DNA from 4 places in the Sinorhizobium sp. NFACC03 genome. Region 3 is predicted to be linked to each of the others. Evidence: predicted binding sites of a transcription regulator. Region 3 holds the regulator's gene; each other region holds the start of a gene.
What was found. Region 3 encodes PhoB, which activates phosphate uptake and scavenging genes when phosphate is short. Its sites were predicted from a motif close to TGTCATNNANCTGTCAT; they were not measured.
Positions count from the first base shown of each region.

Region 1: a site for PhoB is predicted at 1,624-1,640, ahead of BLU35_RS09390 (DUF1045 domain-containing protein). Genes of this name have one in related genera too.
Region 2: a site for PhoB is predicted at 2,072-2,088, ahead of phnC (phosphonate ABC transporter ATP-binding protein). Genes of this name have one in related genera too.
Region 4: a site for PhoB is predicted at 2,285-2,301, ahead of BLU35_RS10255 (LTA synthase family protein). Genes of this name have one in related genera too.

Region 1 covers NZ_FMXF01000004.1:214,110-218,130, reverse strand. Annotated here, with positions in the region: gene phnE (phosphonate ABC transporter, permease protein PhnE) at 1-70, shown strand, start outside; gene phnE (phosphonate ABC transporter, permease protein PhnE) at 80-1,597, shown strand; gene BLU35_RS09390 (DUF1045 domain-containing protein) at 1,725-2,432, shown strand; gene BLU35_RS09385 (alpha-D-ribose 1-methylphosphonate 5-triphosphate diphosphatase) at 2,434-3,573, shown strand; gene phnN (phosphonate metabolism protein/1,5-bisphosphokinase (PRPP-forming) PhnN) at 3,570-4,021, shown strand, end outside.
Region 2 covers NZ_FMXF01000004.1:219,029-223,049, forward strand. Annotated here, with positions in the region: gene phnD (phosphonate ABC transporter substrate-binding protein) at 174-1,079, opposite strand; gene phnC (phosphonate ABC transporter ATP-binding protein) at 1,166-2,008, opposite strand; gene BLU35_RS09415 (YciI family protein) at 2,271-2,648, opposite strand; gene BLU35_RS09420 (transporter substrate-binding domain-containing protein) at 3,069-3,896, shown strand; gene BLU35_RS09425 (NAD(P)/FAD-dependent oxidoreductase) at 3,970-4,021, shown strand, end outside.
Region 3 covers NZ_FMXF01000001.1:75,417-79,437, reverse strand. Annotated here, with positions in the region: gene BLU35_RS00375 (aspartate aminotransferase family protein) at 1-998, opposite strand, end outside; gene BLU35_RS00370 (GcrA family cell cycle regulator) at 1,420-1,941, shown strand; gene phoB (phosphate regulon transcriptional regulator PhoB) at 2,010-2,693, opposite strand; gene phoU (phosphate signaling complex protein PhoU) at 2,952-3,665, opposite strand; gene pstB (phosphate ABC transporter ATP-binding protein PstB) at 3,716-4,021, opposite strand, start outside.
Region 4 covers NZ_FMXF01000005.1:111,599-115,619, forward strand. Annotated here, with positions in the region: gene BLU35_RS10250 (DUF1003 domain-containing protein) at 1-192, opposite strand, end outside; gene BLU35_RS10255 (LTA synthase family protein) at 330-2,261, opposite strand; gene BLU35_RS10260 (NAD+ synthase) at 2,530-4,021, shown strand, end outside.

The DNA of each region.
Region 1 (4,021 bases), on a different contig from region 3:
CGTCGACCAGTTTTCCGCCTGGCTTCGCCGTCGCCTCGTTGGCGAACAGGCCTTCCAGCTTGCCCAGTAGGTGCGCGCTATGACCACGACCACACGACTGAGCCCGATGGAGATGGACGCGATCGCGGCCCGCCATCCCGAGCTCCTGAAATCCTCGACCTTCAAGCGTGTACGCACGGCAACGATCGCCGGCGGCATTGTCGTCTATCTCATCTTCAGCTGGTGGTTCTTCTCGATCGGTCAGGTGCTTGGCAACGCCAACTGGGGTATCGCCGGCACTTATCTCGCCGACTGGGTCTCCTACGAGGTGAGGCCCGAGATCCATATCGCCTCCGACCGGACAATGAGCCTCAACTATCAGCGCAATTCGCCGCTCGGGCCCAATCCCGATCCGGATTGGGTGGAACTCGACAAGGAGACGGTGACGCGCCGCGTGGAAATTCCGGCGTCGACGACGCAGGCGGCAAAGCCGAAGGCAAGCTCGTCCTTCAGCTTCATGACGCCCGGTTCAGCACTCGGCGGCACCACCACGGCCGAAGCTCAGAACCGCGTCGAAACCCGCACGGAAGAAGTCCTGACACGAGTCGTCGTGACCTATGACCGCTCAACCAGGATCGAGATCGACGACAGCCTGGTCAAGGCGACGCATGGCGGCGAGACCCTGGTGATGGCCGTCGATGGCGCCGACAGGGTGATGCCGCAGGGCACGCTGCCCACCTGGGCGACGCAGAAGCGTCCAGGCGAGAAGATCGTGCTTGCATTCGGCGCCACCGGCTGGGCGGAAGTCGAAGGCGACGAGGTCTCCGTCCGCAACCGCTTCTTCGGCTGGGCGAACTTCCTCTTCGACACCAACTCGCCCTTCTTCGGCAAGAGCTATGGCGAGGTCGCCTCGCTCATCATATCCGGCGAGCGCATCGATCCATCCCGCTCGAACCTCTCGCTTGCCTGGAACAACATCCTCTATAACGCCGAGTGGCAGCATCTGGATGTCTGGACGAAGCTGCTGCAGACCGTCGTCATGGCCTTCGTCGGCACACTCTTTGCATCGCTGATCGCCTTCCCGCTCTGCTTCCTCGCGGCCCGCAACATCACACCAAGCTTCATGACCAATCAGTTGGTCAAGCGCTTCTTCGACTTCCTGCGGTCGGTCGATATGTTCATCTGGGCGCTGTTTTTTACCCGCGCCTTCGGCCCCGGACCGCTTGCCGGTATCTCGGCGATCTTCTTCACCGACACCGGCACGCTCGGGAAGCTCTATTCAGAGGCGCTGGAAAACATCGACGACAAGCAGCGCGAAGGCGTCAAGTCGGTGGGTGCTGCGCCGCTTGCCGTACAGCGCTTCGGCGTGCTGCCGCAGGTGTTGCCGGTCTTTGCCAGCCAGGCGCTTTACTTCTGGGAATCGAACACCCGATCGGCGACGATCATCGGTGCTGTCGGCGCGGGCGGTATCGGTCTCAAGCTCTGGGAAGCAATGCGCACCAATTCCGATTGGGAAAATGTCGCCTATATGGTGCTTCTGATCTTGCTGGTTGTCTTTATTTTCGACAGCATCTCGAACGCGTGCCGTTCACGCCTGATGGGTCGCAGGGCACATTGACGACAGCCAAGCATTTGCGCCTCCACCATCATGATGTTGTCATGGAAATCGGCTAGCTGCGCATCGCATCCCGCAAACAATCGACCCGCCTCCCCGGCGGGCCGGTCGCTACAAGAAAGTGAAGACCGTGCGTTATGCAATCTACTTCGCGCCGCCGGCGGACGACCGGCTGTCGCAGACCGCGTCCCGTTGGCTTGGCCGTGACGCCTTTACCGGCCAAGATCTTGCTCTTCCGACGATCGCCGGGATCGACGAAGCGACGCAACGCACACTGACAGCAGACCCGCGACGCTACGGTTTTCACGGAACGCTGAAGGCTCCCTTCGAGCTTGCCGAGGGCCGCGACGAAGACGAACTCCTCAGCATCTTCGAATGCTTCGCCGCTGACCTCGATCCCTTCGAAATCCCTGAAATTGTCCTGCACCAGCTCGGTCCGTTCTTCGCCCTGGTACCGTCCGCTCTCTCTGCCGAACTGCAGGATCTGGCCGAAGATGCCGTTCACCGCTTCGACCCGTTCCGCGCGCCGCTGTCGGAGGCGGACTTCGCCCGGCGCAAGCCGGAGAGCCTCCCGGAACGCCAGAGGCGCTACCTGAGGGAATGGGGCTATCCCTATGTATTCGAAGAATTTCAGTTCCATCTGACTTTGACCGGTCCGGTGCCCACCGAAACCAGCGGCGTCATGCGATCGGCGCTCGAATCCACCTTTGCCGAACATATCGGCAAACCGCTTCACGTGACGTCAGTCGCGCTCTTCGTCGAACCGGAGCGCGGCGCCCCCTTTACTGTCCGCTCCCTGCTGCCGCTCGGCAGCGACACCCAACGAAAGATTGCATGAGATGAGCAAAGAACAGGTTTTGACCAACGCCCGCATCGTCCTCGAGGACAGTATCCTCGACGGCTCGGTGCAGATCCGCGACGGCAAGATTGCCGATATCTCCGGGGGGACGGTCGCCAGCGGCGAGGACTTCGAAGGCGACTACCTTATTCCCGGCCTCATCGAACTGCACACCGATCACCTCGAGGCCCACTATTCGCCGCGCCCGGGCGTGCGCTGGCTGAAGATCGCGGCGATCCAGGCGCATGACGCGCAGGTCGTCACCTCGGGTATCACCACTGTCTTCGACTGCCTTCGGCTCGGCTCCGACGAAGATGGCGGTTTCCAGAAGGGTGAGATGCGCAGCATGGCCGACGCCCTGGCGCAGGCCAAGGAAGAAGGTCGGCTGCGCGCCGACCACTTGATCCACCTGCGCTGCGAGGTCTCGACCTCCGACGTGCTCGATCACTACGAGGACTTCCGGAACGACCCACAGGTCAAGCTCGTCTCGCTGATGGACCACGCGCCCGGCCAGCGTCAGTTCCAGACGATGGACCAGTACACGCTCTACTACAAATCCAAGCGCGGCCTTTCCGACGCGGAGTTCGCCCGCTTCGTCGAGCGTCAGCAGGCGCTTTCGGCGAAATATGCCGGCCCGCATCGCACTGCGCTGGCTGAGGCCTGCGCCGCCCGCGGCATCACGATTGCCAGCCATGACGACGCGACCGTCGACCACGTCGAAGAATCGGTCGGCTTCGGCATCAAGCTTGCCGAATTCCCGACGAGCTTCGAAGCGGCGGAAGCCTCACACCGCGCGGGTTTGAGCGTTCTCATGGGTGCGCCGAACATCGTGCGCGGCAAGTCGCACTCCGGCAACATCGCCGCCCGAGACCTGGCGGAGCGTGGCGTTCTCGACGTGCTGTCGTCGGACTATGTGCCCTTCAGCCTGATCCACGCGCCCTTCGTTCTTTCCGACGAAGTCGAAGCCATCGACCTGCCGAAGGCGATCGCGATGGTGACCTCGACACCGGCCCGTACCGTCGGCCTTGACGACCGCGGCCGCGTCGCAGTCGGCCTGCGCGCCGACATCGCCCGCGTCCACCGCAGGCAAGGCATTCCGGTCGTGCGCTCCGTCTGGCGCGAAGGACGGCGTGTCGCATGAGCGCGAGCGAACAGGGTGCAGGCGCACTCGTCGTCGTCGTCGGACCGAGCGGTGCCGGCAAGGACAGCGTCATGGGCTTTGCCGCCCGGCATTTTGCCGACTGTCACGACGTGCATTTCGTCCGGCGTGTCATCACCCGTCCGTCGGATGCCGGCGGCGAGGTGCATGAAAGCGTGTCCGAAGACGATTTCGTCGACATGCAGAAGGACGGCGCCTTCGCCGTCTTCTGGGACGCGCATGGCCTCAAATACGGCATCCCCTCCGTGGTGCTACAGAATGTGCGAAACGGCATGACCGCTATCGTCAACGGCAGCCGCGGCGCCCTGCCGGCGTTCCGGGAAGCGTTTGGCGACATCGCCGTCGTCGTCATCACCGCCGAGGCACCGGTTCTGGCCAAGCGGCTTGCAGAACGCGGCCGCGAGAGCGAGGAAGAAGTCCTGCGACGGCT
Region 2 (4,021 bases), on a different contig from region 3:
TTCCGGCTTGCGCCGGCCTCTATGGCATTTCAAGGAAAAGCACGGAGCGGCTTTCCGTAGGAAATGCGTGAAAACAAAGCGGTAGGGTATGGTTGAAGGGCTGGTGTCGAGCACCCCTTCAAAGTGAAACGCTGGCCGTTTGGGCGGCCAGCGTTCTCGGAAGATGCGGTCTATCAGCCGCCGATCGTTGCCTTGCGGGCGTCGATGATCGGCTTGTAGAAATCGGAGTTGACTTCGGTGTAGCCGGTGAAATCACCGCCCTGGATGGCGGAGAAGCAGGCAGCGTCGGTCTTCGGCAGGTCGACCATGAACTGCTTGAACTTCGCCTTCATGTCGTCGTTCATCGAGGTGCGCACGACGATCGGGCCGTTCGGGATCAGCGGCGACTTCCAGAGCTCTACGAGATCGTTCATGTCGAGGATGCCCTTGTCGACCATCTTCTTCAGGTTGCCCGAGGTGTAGCCGTCCTTGAATTCGCCGACGCCCGAGCCGAAGGTCGTGCCGGCATCGAAGGTGCCCTTGACAACTTCGAGAACGAGGTTTTCGTGACCGCCGCCGAAGCCGGTTTCACCGAAGAATTCCTTGACCGGCGCGCCGATCGCTTCCGGCAGGGTGACGAGCGGGACGAGGTAGCCCGAGGTCGAGTCCGGATCGGCGAAGCCGAGCTTCTTGCCCTTCAGGTCTTCGAGCTTGGTGATGCCGGAATCCTTGCGGGCAACCATGATCGAGTGGTAGCCGGTCGAACCGTCGGTCTGAACGGTCGTCAGGATCGGCTCGACGGCGTCAGCCTTGGCGAGGTAGATCTTGGCATAGCCGGAAGCGCCGAGCTCGGCGTAGTCGAGCGTGCCACCGAGCAGGCCCTGGATAACGCCGTCATAGTCGGCGGCCGGGAACAGCGAGACCTTCTCGACGCCGATGGCAGCCGGCAGCTTGTCGACGAGGCACTGGAAGTTGCGCAGGCGGTCGGCTTCGTTTTCGCCGCCGAGAATGCCGATGCGGAATTCCTTGAGGTCTTTAGCCTGAGCGTGGCCGACGAGGGCGAGGAGCGCGACGGCGCCCAGAAGAGCTTTCTTGAGCATAAGGTTCTCCCGTGTGTCCGGCTTGGCCGGATCCTATTCGGTTTCAAAGAGGTGCCCTTGACGCGGGCTTTCGATCCTGGCGGGCGTCAGATGCCGGCCAGTGCCAGCGGCTTGAGGCCGGCAGATGCCGTTTCTTCCTGCGGTTCGGCCGCCGGAATGTTGATGCTGGTGGAGGTCATCGATTCCTCGATGCCCGTGTCGGCGCCGTAGATCTCGGCAACCGCTGCCGCCGTCAGATCCTTGGGCTGGCCGTCGAAGACGACGCGGCCATGCGCCATGCCGATGATGCGTTCGCAATAGTTGCGCGCGGTATCGAGGGTGTGGAGATTGGTGATGACCGTGATGCCGTCGCGTTCGTTGATGTCGCGCAGTGCGTCCATGACGATTTTGGCGTTCAGCGGGTCGAGCGAGGCGATCGGCTCGTCGGCGAGCAGAACCTTCGGCTGCTGCATCAGCGCGCGGGCGATCGCCACGCGCTGCTGCTGGCCGCCGGAGAGAGTGCCTGCCGGCTGAAGTGCGGTCTGTTCGATGCCGAGGCGCTCAAGCGCGCCGATCGCCATGATCCGTTCTTCGCGGGTGAACATGTTGAGGATGCTGAGCACCGTCGAGCGGTGATTGAGGCGACCGAGCAGAACGTTGGTGAGCACGTCGAGGCGCGGTACCAGGTTGAACTGCTGAAAGATCATGGCGCAGTCGCGCTGCCAGTTGCGCAGTGCAGCACCGCGAAGCGACGAAACCTCCGCGCCGTCATAGACGATCGAGCCTGAAGACAGGTCGACGAGGCGATTGATCATGCGCAAGAGCGTCGACTTGCCGGCGCCCGAGCGGCCAATCACGCCGACCATCTGACCCTGCGGGATGTCGAAGGTAACCGAACTTACGGCTGTCTTCTTGCCGAACTGGCGGGTTACACTCTTCAACTGAAACATTTCTAGCAGGTCCTCTTTCGGGGAGACCGGTCATCGGTATGACACCTGCCATATCGGCGCTTCATGAAAGCGAAATGTCAGTTTGTTGTAAGTTCTGTTACAGTTCACACCCGCGCGGGCTGGGTTAATCAAAAGTGAACGACATCGCCCCGGCGGGTGCCCGATTGGCCACCTCCCGCAAGATTGCAGCTTGAGATTCGGCTGGATCGAGGGCGGTCGCCTGATCGCGTCCTAGCACAGTAACGCCGGGCGATTCCTGGCTCTACGGTCCAGGCTCCAAGGTTGCCCCCGGAACATAGAGCGCGATCGGTCGGATCTCGTAGATCGCCGTTGGATTGCTGCGTCGCAGGTCGCGTGCCGCTGCGATGGCCGCCTCGATCGTCGGGAAGTCCACGACATAGAGGCCGAGAAGCTGTTCCTTGGTTTCCGCGAAAGGGCCGTCTGTGACGATGCCTTCGCCCTTGCCCCTCAGTGTCACCGCACCTTCGACGGGGCCGAGCCGTGCGGCCGGTCCGAATGATTTCTGCTGAACGAAGCGATCATGAACCTGGAGCAGCTCGGACATCAAGGCCGCATCCTCCTCCTCACTCCAGGATTCTACCACGCCTGCCGTGTGATAAGCCAAGATCGCATAATACATGAACCGTCCTCCCGGAGGTATTCCTGTCAGGTTTCGCCGATGGCTTCAATCGGTGTGGCGAGGTTCATGGGTTCAACGCTACTCTCTAAATCAGCCTCAGGATGCTGCGACCCACGATAGGCCCGGGGTCGATCCGGGAACTGCGCTTTTGAGTTCGCGCGCCGAATTGCCGCTTTGTCCTGTACTTGTCCGAAGTCGGAGACGGGATACCCTGCTGCCTCTTGCCGGTATGACGGCGCCTCTGTGCCGGAGCGCGCTTCGTTGGCTCATTCATCACGAAGACACATGGTCCCATCACTTCGTTTCATGGAGCGGATGCGCTTCCGCCCTTGACTCGTCTTTATCGATCTTTTCTAACTTATGTTGTCAGACATCTTACATAACGGGAACCCATTGCTGACGTTCAAACAGGAGGAATGCGTGAGGAAACTGGTTCTACAGCTCGCCGTCGGCGCTGCCGCGCTGGCGCTTGCCACCGCCGCGCAGGCAGGCGAGACGCTCGACCGTGTCATGAGCAAGAAGGCCATGGTGGTCGCCACCAATAGCGGGTGGCCGCCGCAGAGCTATCTCGACGACAGCAACCAACTGGTCGGCTTTGACATCGATGTCTCCCGCGAGATCGGCAAGCGCCTTGGCGTCGAGGTCAGCTTCGAGACGCCGGACTGGGCGACCTTGACCGGCGGCCGCTGGCAAGGACGTTATGACGTCGGCGTCGGCTCCGTCACCCCCACCAAGGCGCGCGCCCAGGTCATCGACTTCGCCGGCATCTATTACTACAGCCCCTATGTCTATGTGCTGCACAAGGATAGCGAGGCGAAGTCTGTCACCGACCTGAACGGCAAGGTCGTCGGCGTTGAAACGGCCACGACATCGGAAGATTTCATTCGCCGGCAGTTGGAAATCGACGCGCCGGGGCTTCCGCCGATCGAATACAAGCTGGACCCGGGCGAGATCCGCACCTTCGCCGATTCCATGCTCCCCTTCGACGACCTGCGCCTCGGCAATGGCGTGCGCCTTGATGCGGTCATCGCGCCGGAACAGACAGCGCTCAACGCCATCAAGAACGGTTATCCGCTCAAGGTCCTTGACGGCGAGTACGCGTTCAAGGAGCCGCTCGTCGTTATCGCAGAAAAGACCGACCCCGAGTGGACGAAGAAGATCGGCGACCTCATCGCGGAGATGAAGAAGGACGGCACGCTCGCGAGCTTTACCACCAAATGGTACGGCAAGGACTATAGCGCCGAGTGAATTGGACAAGTCTGCGCGGCGGCAGTTCGTGCCGCCCCGCAACCCTTAATCGCTGTCCGCAGAGCGAGAGAACATGTCCTATCCCGACACCTACTACAAAAATACGATGGTCGACCGGAAGGTCA
Region 3 (4,021 bases):
AGCATCAGGCCATCGCCGCGGATATCTTCGATGATATCGGGATAGCGATCCTTCAGCGAAGCAAGACCCTGGCGGAAGACGAGCGCGACGTCGCGCACATGGGCGAGGAAGCCATCAGCGAGGATGACGTCGAGCACGGCGTTGCCGACGGCCATCGCCAGCGGATTGCCGCCATAGGTCGAGCCATGCGTGCCCGCCACCATGCCGGCGGCCGCCTCTTCCGTCGCCAGGCAAGCGCCGAGCGGGAAGCCGCCACCGATACCCTTGGCAACGGCCATGATATCCGGGCGGATGCCCGTCCACTCATGGGCGAAAAGCTTGCCGGTGCGGCCGACGCCGGTCTGAACCTCGTCGAGGATCAGGAGCAGGCCGAATTCGTCGCAGAGGGCGCGCAGTTCCTGCATGAATTCCTTGGTCGCGGGACGGATGCCGCCCTCGCCCTGGATCGGCTCGATCAGGATCGCGGCGGTCTCCTCGGTGATCGCATTCTTGACGGCTGCGAGGTCGCCGAACGGAACCTGGTAGAACCCTGGGGCCTTTGGCCCGAAACCTTCAATGTACTTTTGCTGACCACCGGCCGCGATCGTCGCGATCGTGCGGCCGTGGAAGGCGCCCTCGAAGGTGATGATGTGAAACTTCTCCGGCTGGCCTTTGGCGAAGTGGTAGCGCCGCGCCGTCTTGATCGCGCATTCCAGCGCTTCCGCACCGGAATTGGTGAAGAAGACCCGATCAGCAAAGGTTACGGCGGCCAGGCGGCGTCCAAGACTTTCCTGACCGGGAACCTCGTAAAGGTTGGAAAGGTGCCAAACCTTCTCGGCCTGCGCCTTCAGCGCCTCGACGAGATGCGGATGCGCATGGCCGAGCGAGTTCACGGCAACGCCGGCAGCGAAGTCGAGATAGCGCGAGCCGTCTTCGGCGATCAGCCAGACGCCCTCTCCTCGCTCGAAACGCAACGGCGCGCGCATGTAGGTATCGTAAAGCGGCGTGGTTGCAGTCATGCGAGGCTCTCCTTCACTCCAATCGGCATCGGTCCCGCTGCTTCATGCGGCCCGATAAAAATCAAAAATGCCGCCTTTCGGCGGCGCAGGCACTATTCCTATTTCGCACTGCAATGTCAACAAAACCAAGCCTTGCAGCGCGGTAACGAGATCCATTTCCCTGCGACGAAAAAATCGGCCGGAAGGGCTTGCAAAAATGCAACGCTGATCGAGCAAGTTGGGGAAAACTACGAATTCGATTCGGCGTGATTCCCCGGACTCTTGCCACGGAGTCCGGCGGTCAGTACGTTAACATTCAATTACTAGACGCATGCGGCGGACCTAGTCACCAAAAGAGTTATCGCGTTTGCAACCTCGAGATTCAACCGGGGTGCGGTGAGGGATTCTGCCATCCCCAACGCTGAGAACGGAGAGTGCAGAAATGAACTGGACTGACGAGCGGGTGGAGAAACTGAAGAAGCTTTGGTCCGAGGGCCTGAGCGCAAGCCAGATCGCGGCACAGCTCGGCGGCGTCAGCCGTAACGCTGTCATCGGCAAGGTTCATCGCCTGAGCCTTCCCGGCCGCGCCAAAGCCGGCGGCAGCACCACTGCGGCAGCCCGCCCGAAGCGGCCGACCTCGGCGCCGCGCGCTCCGAACTACGCCTCGCGCGTTTCGACCCGCACCGTTGCCCGTCCGTCCGGCGCCACCGTCCTCAAGGAAGAGATCGAAGTCGATCTCGTTGCCGAGCAGGATTTCAGCATCCAGACCGACGTGGTCGTGCCGATGTCGCGCCGCCTCGAGCTGACCCAGCTCACCGAACGCACCTGCAAGTGGCCGATCGGCGACCCGCTGAAGGAAGAGTTCCACTTCTGCGGCAACGATTCCCCGGAAGCTTCGCCCTATTGCAGCTTCCATGCGCGGCTTGCCTACCAGCCATCCGCCGAGCGCCGTCGGATGCGCTAAGGATCCGCACAGGACCAAAACGAAAGGGGCCGATCGGCCCCTTTTTCATTGACTTCTGTTTGCCCTTCTCAGCTTTCGAGCGAGTAGCCGGCGCCGCGCACGGTGCGGATGACATCAGGCATGGTCGAGAAGTTCAGCGCCTTGCGCAGGCGGCCGACATGCACGTCGACGGTCCGCTCGTCGACATAGATGTCGTGGCCCCAGACGCCGTCCAGCAACTGCGAGCGCGAGAAGACACGGCCCGGAGAGGACATCAGGAACTCCAGCAGGCGGAACTCCGTCGGCCCCAGGCGAACTTCGCGGCTGCGACGATGGACGCGATGGGTTTCCCGGTCGAGCTCGATGTCGCCGCAGCGCAGCAGCGTCGAGAGAACTTCGGGCTTCGCCCGGCGGAGCATCGCCTTGACGCGGGCCATCAGCTCCGGCGTGGAGAAGGGCTTGACCACATAGTCGTCGGCCCCGGTCGCGAGACCGCGAACGCGCTCGCTTTCCTCGCCGCGCGCCGTCAGCATGATGATCGGCAGCCGCTCCGTCTCCGGGCGCTGGCGCAACCTACGGCAAAGCTCGATGCCGGAGACGCCAGGCAACATCCAGTCGAGGATCAGAAGGTCGGGCAGGCGTTCCTGTAGCCGGATCTCCGCCTCGTCACCCCTGAGGATCGTATCGACGTCGAAGCCTTCAGCTTCCAGATTGTAACGCAGCAGGACGCTCAGCGCCTCTTCGTCTTCGACCACGGCGATTTTTGGCAACATCAGGTAACGTCTCCTTACCGCGAGCGCCGCGCGGGTCCAGCGGACCGGCCGGCACTCAGACACTCTAAATCTGGAGCATCCCCGCCATTTTCAAAGGCGGTGCGAAAAGCCGCATGCTTCAGATGCAGGAATTCGGGGCCGCGACCGAAGCCGCGACCGGATGATACTCATGGGCATGCATTGCGAACGGCGCGTTTGACGCCAGAGCGGGATGAGGAAAAGTGTATGCGGTTGTCCCCCGCATCCCGCTCAAACCTTCTAGTCGTTGACCGAGCCCAACGTCGACGTGTTGTCATCCTTCGGGCGCTCGCCCTCCGGCTGGGCACCCGTCGCCATGTAATAGATCGTCTCGGCGATGTTGGTCGCGTGGTCGCCGATACGCTCGATGTTCTTGGCACAGAACAGAAGATGCGTGCAGGGCGTGATGTTGCGCGGATCTTCCATCATGTAGGTGAGCAGCTCGCGGAACAGCGAGGTGTAGATCGCGTCGATCTCCTCGTCGCGTTCGCGAATGCTATTGGCCTTTTCCGGCGAACGCGAGGCATAGACGTCGAGCACTTCCTTGAGCTGCACCAGAGCGAGTTCGGCGAGATGCTCGAGACCGCGGGCGAGCTTGCGCGGGATGCCCGAACCGGCAACCGCGATCACGCGCTTGGCAGTGTTCTTGCCGAGGTCGCCGACACGCTCCAGGTCGGAGGCGATGCGGATCGACCCCATGATCTCGCGAAGGTCGGCGGCGACCGGCTGGCGCTTGGCGATCGTGACAATCGCCTTCTCGCCGATCTGGCGCTCGGCATCATCGAGAACGGTGTCGTCCGAGATTACCTTTTGCGCCAGCGCCAGGTCGGAATTGACTAGGGCGCGGACGGATTCGGCGACCATCTGCTCGGCGAGACCGCCCATTTCCGAGATGCGGCGCGTCAGGTACTTCAGTTCTTCGTCATAGGCGGACATGATATGCATGGACATGATCGTCGATCCTTACAGGCGCTTTCCAGTGACTGTTGCAGCCGTGATTGGCCTCAGCCGAAGCGGCCCATGATGTAATCCTGGGTGCGCTGGTCATCCGGATTGGTGAACATCTTGTCGGTGTCGTTCTCCTCGACGAGATTGCCGAGGTGGAACATGGCGGTGCGCTGCGACACGCGGGCGGCCTGCTGCATCGAGTGGGTCACGATGACGATCGTGAAGTTCGTGCGCAGTTCGTGGATGAGTTCCTCGACCTTGGCGGTCGCGATCGGGTCGAGTGCCGAGCAGGGCTCGTCCATCAGGATGACTTCCGGGCTGACGGCAACAGCGCGTGCGATGCAAAGGCGCTGCTGCTGACC
Region 4 (4,021 bases), on a different contig from region 3:
GGAGCCGCCAACGCGGGCAATGTTGTCGGCGAGCCTGTCGCCTAAGGTTTGCTCGGCAGCGAAGGCCGCATTGGTATCGGTGGTCAGCGTGCGCCGCTCGCGGGCGTAGGCGAGGATGCGGCGCTCGATCTCGCCGAGTTCGCTGAGCGGCTTGCCGAAGAACTGGTGCGAGATGTTGTTGAAATGCGGCATGGCGATCTCCGGGGTTGACCGGAGAAAATCTAGAGCATTTCCAGCAAATGTGCGTGGCGGTTTTGCGTCGCGGAAAAATCTGGCCGACCGAGAGCATGAAGAGCCGGACCGGGTGTGGCCGGTCCGGCGCTCGTGGTTCAGTGGGTCTCGGCCGCGCTTGCGAAGAGGTCGGCGTGGGACTTGAAGAACCGGTCGGTCGAGAAGCGGTCTCCAAACATCATGTCGTGCTGCAGGAAGCGATAGTCACGCAAGAGAGCCGGCACCTTCGGCTGGCGCGACCACTCGGCGACTTCCTTGCCGTTCCTGCGGATCAGCATGTAGCGGTCGACGACCCGGTATTGGTCATGAACCTTGCCGAGGAACCCGGTGTAATAGGGGTGCTCGTAGCCGGACTGCTTGAGGATCTGGTAGGAGAGGAAGGCCGGGCTGATCGTGCCGACGTTCTTTCTCGGGCCTGTTTTGTTCGACCAGACGACGAGCGGCGTTTCGTGCTGCGCCTTCATCTGGTCCTTCGAGCCCTTGCGCTCCGCCGTGACGCCCTTCATGAAGCCGGTGCTGGTATAGACCGTGTTGAGCGGCGGCAGGTGGTCGCCGAACAGCACGATGATCGTTTCGCGATCGCGCTTCTTTGCCCAGTCCATCAGCTTCTTCAGGCTCTCGTCGGCTTCCTTGATGCCTTGAGCATAGGTTTCCAGCACCTGCCGGTCGCTTTCGGGCAGGTTGCCTTCGACCTTGATGGTGTTCTTGGCATAGCGGTTTGCCTCATAGGGGCCATGGCCCTGCAGTGTCACCGCAAAGAAGAAGAACGGATCGTCCATGGCGTCGGCCTGGCGGATGATCTCATGCGTCAGCGACTCGTCCGAGGCAAAGATGCCGCGCTTCTGCATCGGCGGCATGTTCTCTTCCGACTTGAAGGTGTCGAAACCGAAGGCCTTGTAGACGGCGGTACGGTTCCAGAACCAGCTCTGGAAGGGATGGATGGCGCGCGAGACATAGCCTTCGCCACGGAAGAAGGTAGCGAGCGACGGGATCGGGTTGCGGATGTACTGCTGGTACGGAATGCTGCCATAGGGCAGGAAGGCGTTGGAGAAGCCGGTCAGCGCCTCGAACTCGACATTGGCGGTCATGCCGCCGAATTCCGGCGAGAAGACGTTGCCCGACTGCATCTCGCGGATCGTCGGCATCGGATCGGGCGAGAGCTTGACGTTGGGCAGGCGGGTCGGATCCCAGAAGGATTCGCTCATCAGCACGATGACGTCGGGCTTGCCGCGGTGCGAGGTGCCAGCCGGAAGCGGCTTCACCGGAATGCGATCGATGGCGTCGGCCATGTAGCCAGCGGGCGCGCTGACATTGGCCATCGGCAGGTTGATGGCGAAGGCAAGCGCAAAGCCGTTGTGCTTATAGTTCTCGGTCTGGTCCCACATGATGGGGATGACCTTCAGGCGATCACGGATCCAGGAGAACTGGTTGTAATCCATGATGTGCCAGAAGGCGAAGAGCAGCGGCAGCGCAAAGGCCGCACGAGCGATGCGCTCGCGGCGCGTCAGCTTGGGGAAATTGCGCCAGGCGTAGCGCAGCAAGAGGCCGATGGCGGCAACGGCGGCGATGAGGCCGACGACGATGCCGACGGCGGTCCAGGGGCGGTCCTTCACCAGCACCGGCATCAATTCCATGATCTGGCGGCCGAACAGGAAATCGGTCGGATAAAGCGGATCGGACAGGAAGACCTGCTTCTGCTGGCAGACGACGGCGGGTATGATGGCGAGCGGCGCAATCACCACGGCCGACTTATGTTCGCGGCCGAAAATGCCGTCGACGGCCAGCAGCATCAGGAAGAATGCACCGACAGTCGTCAGCGCCGGGCGCGTCGGGTCGAGCATATAGGCGAGCGTATCGGCCATCGACTGGCGCACGATCAGCTCGACGGCGAAGACGAGAGCGGCTGCGACAAAAAGGGAGAACAATGCGCTGCGGGTGGCCGCAAGCGTCTTGGCGTGCCGTGCGGTGAAGCCGGGTCTATCGACATAGACGCGCGAACCTCTCGCGACAGCGGAATCGATACTAGCCAACATGTTCTCCAGTTTCATAAATGTGTCGTGTAACTGTCATACGCCCGTCATTTTGAACAGGGGATGAATGGTTTCTTAACGGGGTTTGGGAACAGCTTTTCGTGGCGTGAGGGCGCTGCAACGGCCCTTCATAAGAACCGGGAAAGACAGAATTTTTCGGTTTTTTTCGCGGAGCGGCGATTGCCTGTGGGTATTTTCCTGCGGATTGCGCTAAAGAACATTGCGAAAGTCAGACGCAATCGCTCAGAACAGACCGACAGGCCCGCTCATGACCGCTCACAAGATCGCCCCCTCGCTCCTGCGCATCGCAATCGCCCAGCTCAATCCGACGGTGGGCGACATCGCCGGAAACCTGGCCAAGGCGCGTGAGGCGCGTGCCGATGCGGCGCGCCAGGGCGCCGATCTCCTGCTTTTGACGGAGCTGTTCATTTCCGGCTATCCGCCCGAAGATCTCGTGCTGAAGCCGGCATTCCTGAAGGCCTGCCTCCAGGCGGTCGAGAAGCTCGCGAGCGACACGGCGGACGGCGGCCCGGGCGTCATCATCGGCTTCCCGCGCCAGGCCAAGACCGGCCGGCACAATTCGGTGGCCGTGCTTGACGATGGCAAGGTGATCGCGTTCCGCGACAAGGTCGATCTGCCGAACTATGGCGAGTTCGACGAGAAGCGCGTCTTCGACCAGGGCGAGATGCCGGGCCCGGTGAATTTCCGCGGCGTGCGCATCGGCATTCCGATCTGCGAGGACATCTGGGGCGATCTCGGCGTTTGCGAGACACTAGCGGAAAGCGGCGCGGAAATCCTGCTGTCGCCGAACGGTTCGCCCTATTTTCGTGGCAAGGTGGATGTGCGCCACCAGGTGGTCCTCAAGCAGGTGCTCGAGACCGGCCTGCCGATGATCTATGCCAACCAGCTCGGCGGCCAGGACGAACTGGTGTTCGACGGCGCAAGCTTCGCCTTCAACACCGACAAGTCTCTCGCCTTCCAGATGAGCCAGTTCGAAGAGGCGATTTCGATCGTCGAATGGAAGAAGGGCGAAAGCGGCTGGCATTGCGAAAGCGGGCTGCAGTCGCGCCTGCCGGAGCGCGAGGAGGCGGACTACCGCGCCTGCATGCTCGGCTTCCGTGACTATGTGAACAAAAACGGCTTCAAGAACGTCGTACTCGGCCTTTCCGGCGGTATCGATTCCGCGATCTGCGCGGCGCTGGCGGTCGATGCGCTCGGCGAGGAGCGGGTGCGCACCGTCATGCTGCCCTATCGCTACACCTCGCAGGAATCGCTGAAGGACGCCAAGGAATGTGCCGCAGCGCTCGGCTGCCGCTACGATATCGTGCCGATCTCCGAGCCGGTCGAAGGGTTCTTAAGCGCGCTCTCCGACATGTTCGAGGGGACCGAATCCGGCATCACCGAGGAGAACCTGCAGAGCCGTACCCGCGGCACCATCCTGATGGCGATCTCCAACAAGTTCGGCTCGATGGTGGTGACGACGGGCAACAAGTCGGAAATGTCGGTCGGCTATGCCACGCTCTATGGCGACATGAACGGCGGCTTCAATCCGATCAAGGATCTCTACAAGATGGAGGTCTATGCCATCTCGCGCTGGCGCAACACCACGGTTCCGCCGGGCGCGCTTGGACCCTCCGGCGTCGTCATTCCCCCAAATATTATCGACAAGGCGCCCTCGGCTGAATTGCGTCCCAACCAGACGGACCAGGATTCTTTGCCGCCCTATCCGGTGCTCGACGACATTCTCGAATGCCTGGTGG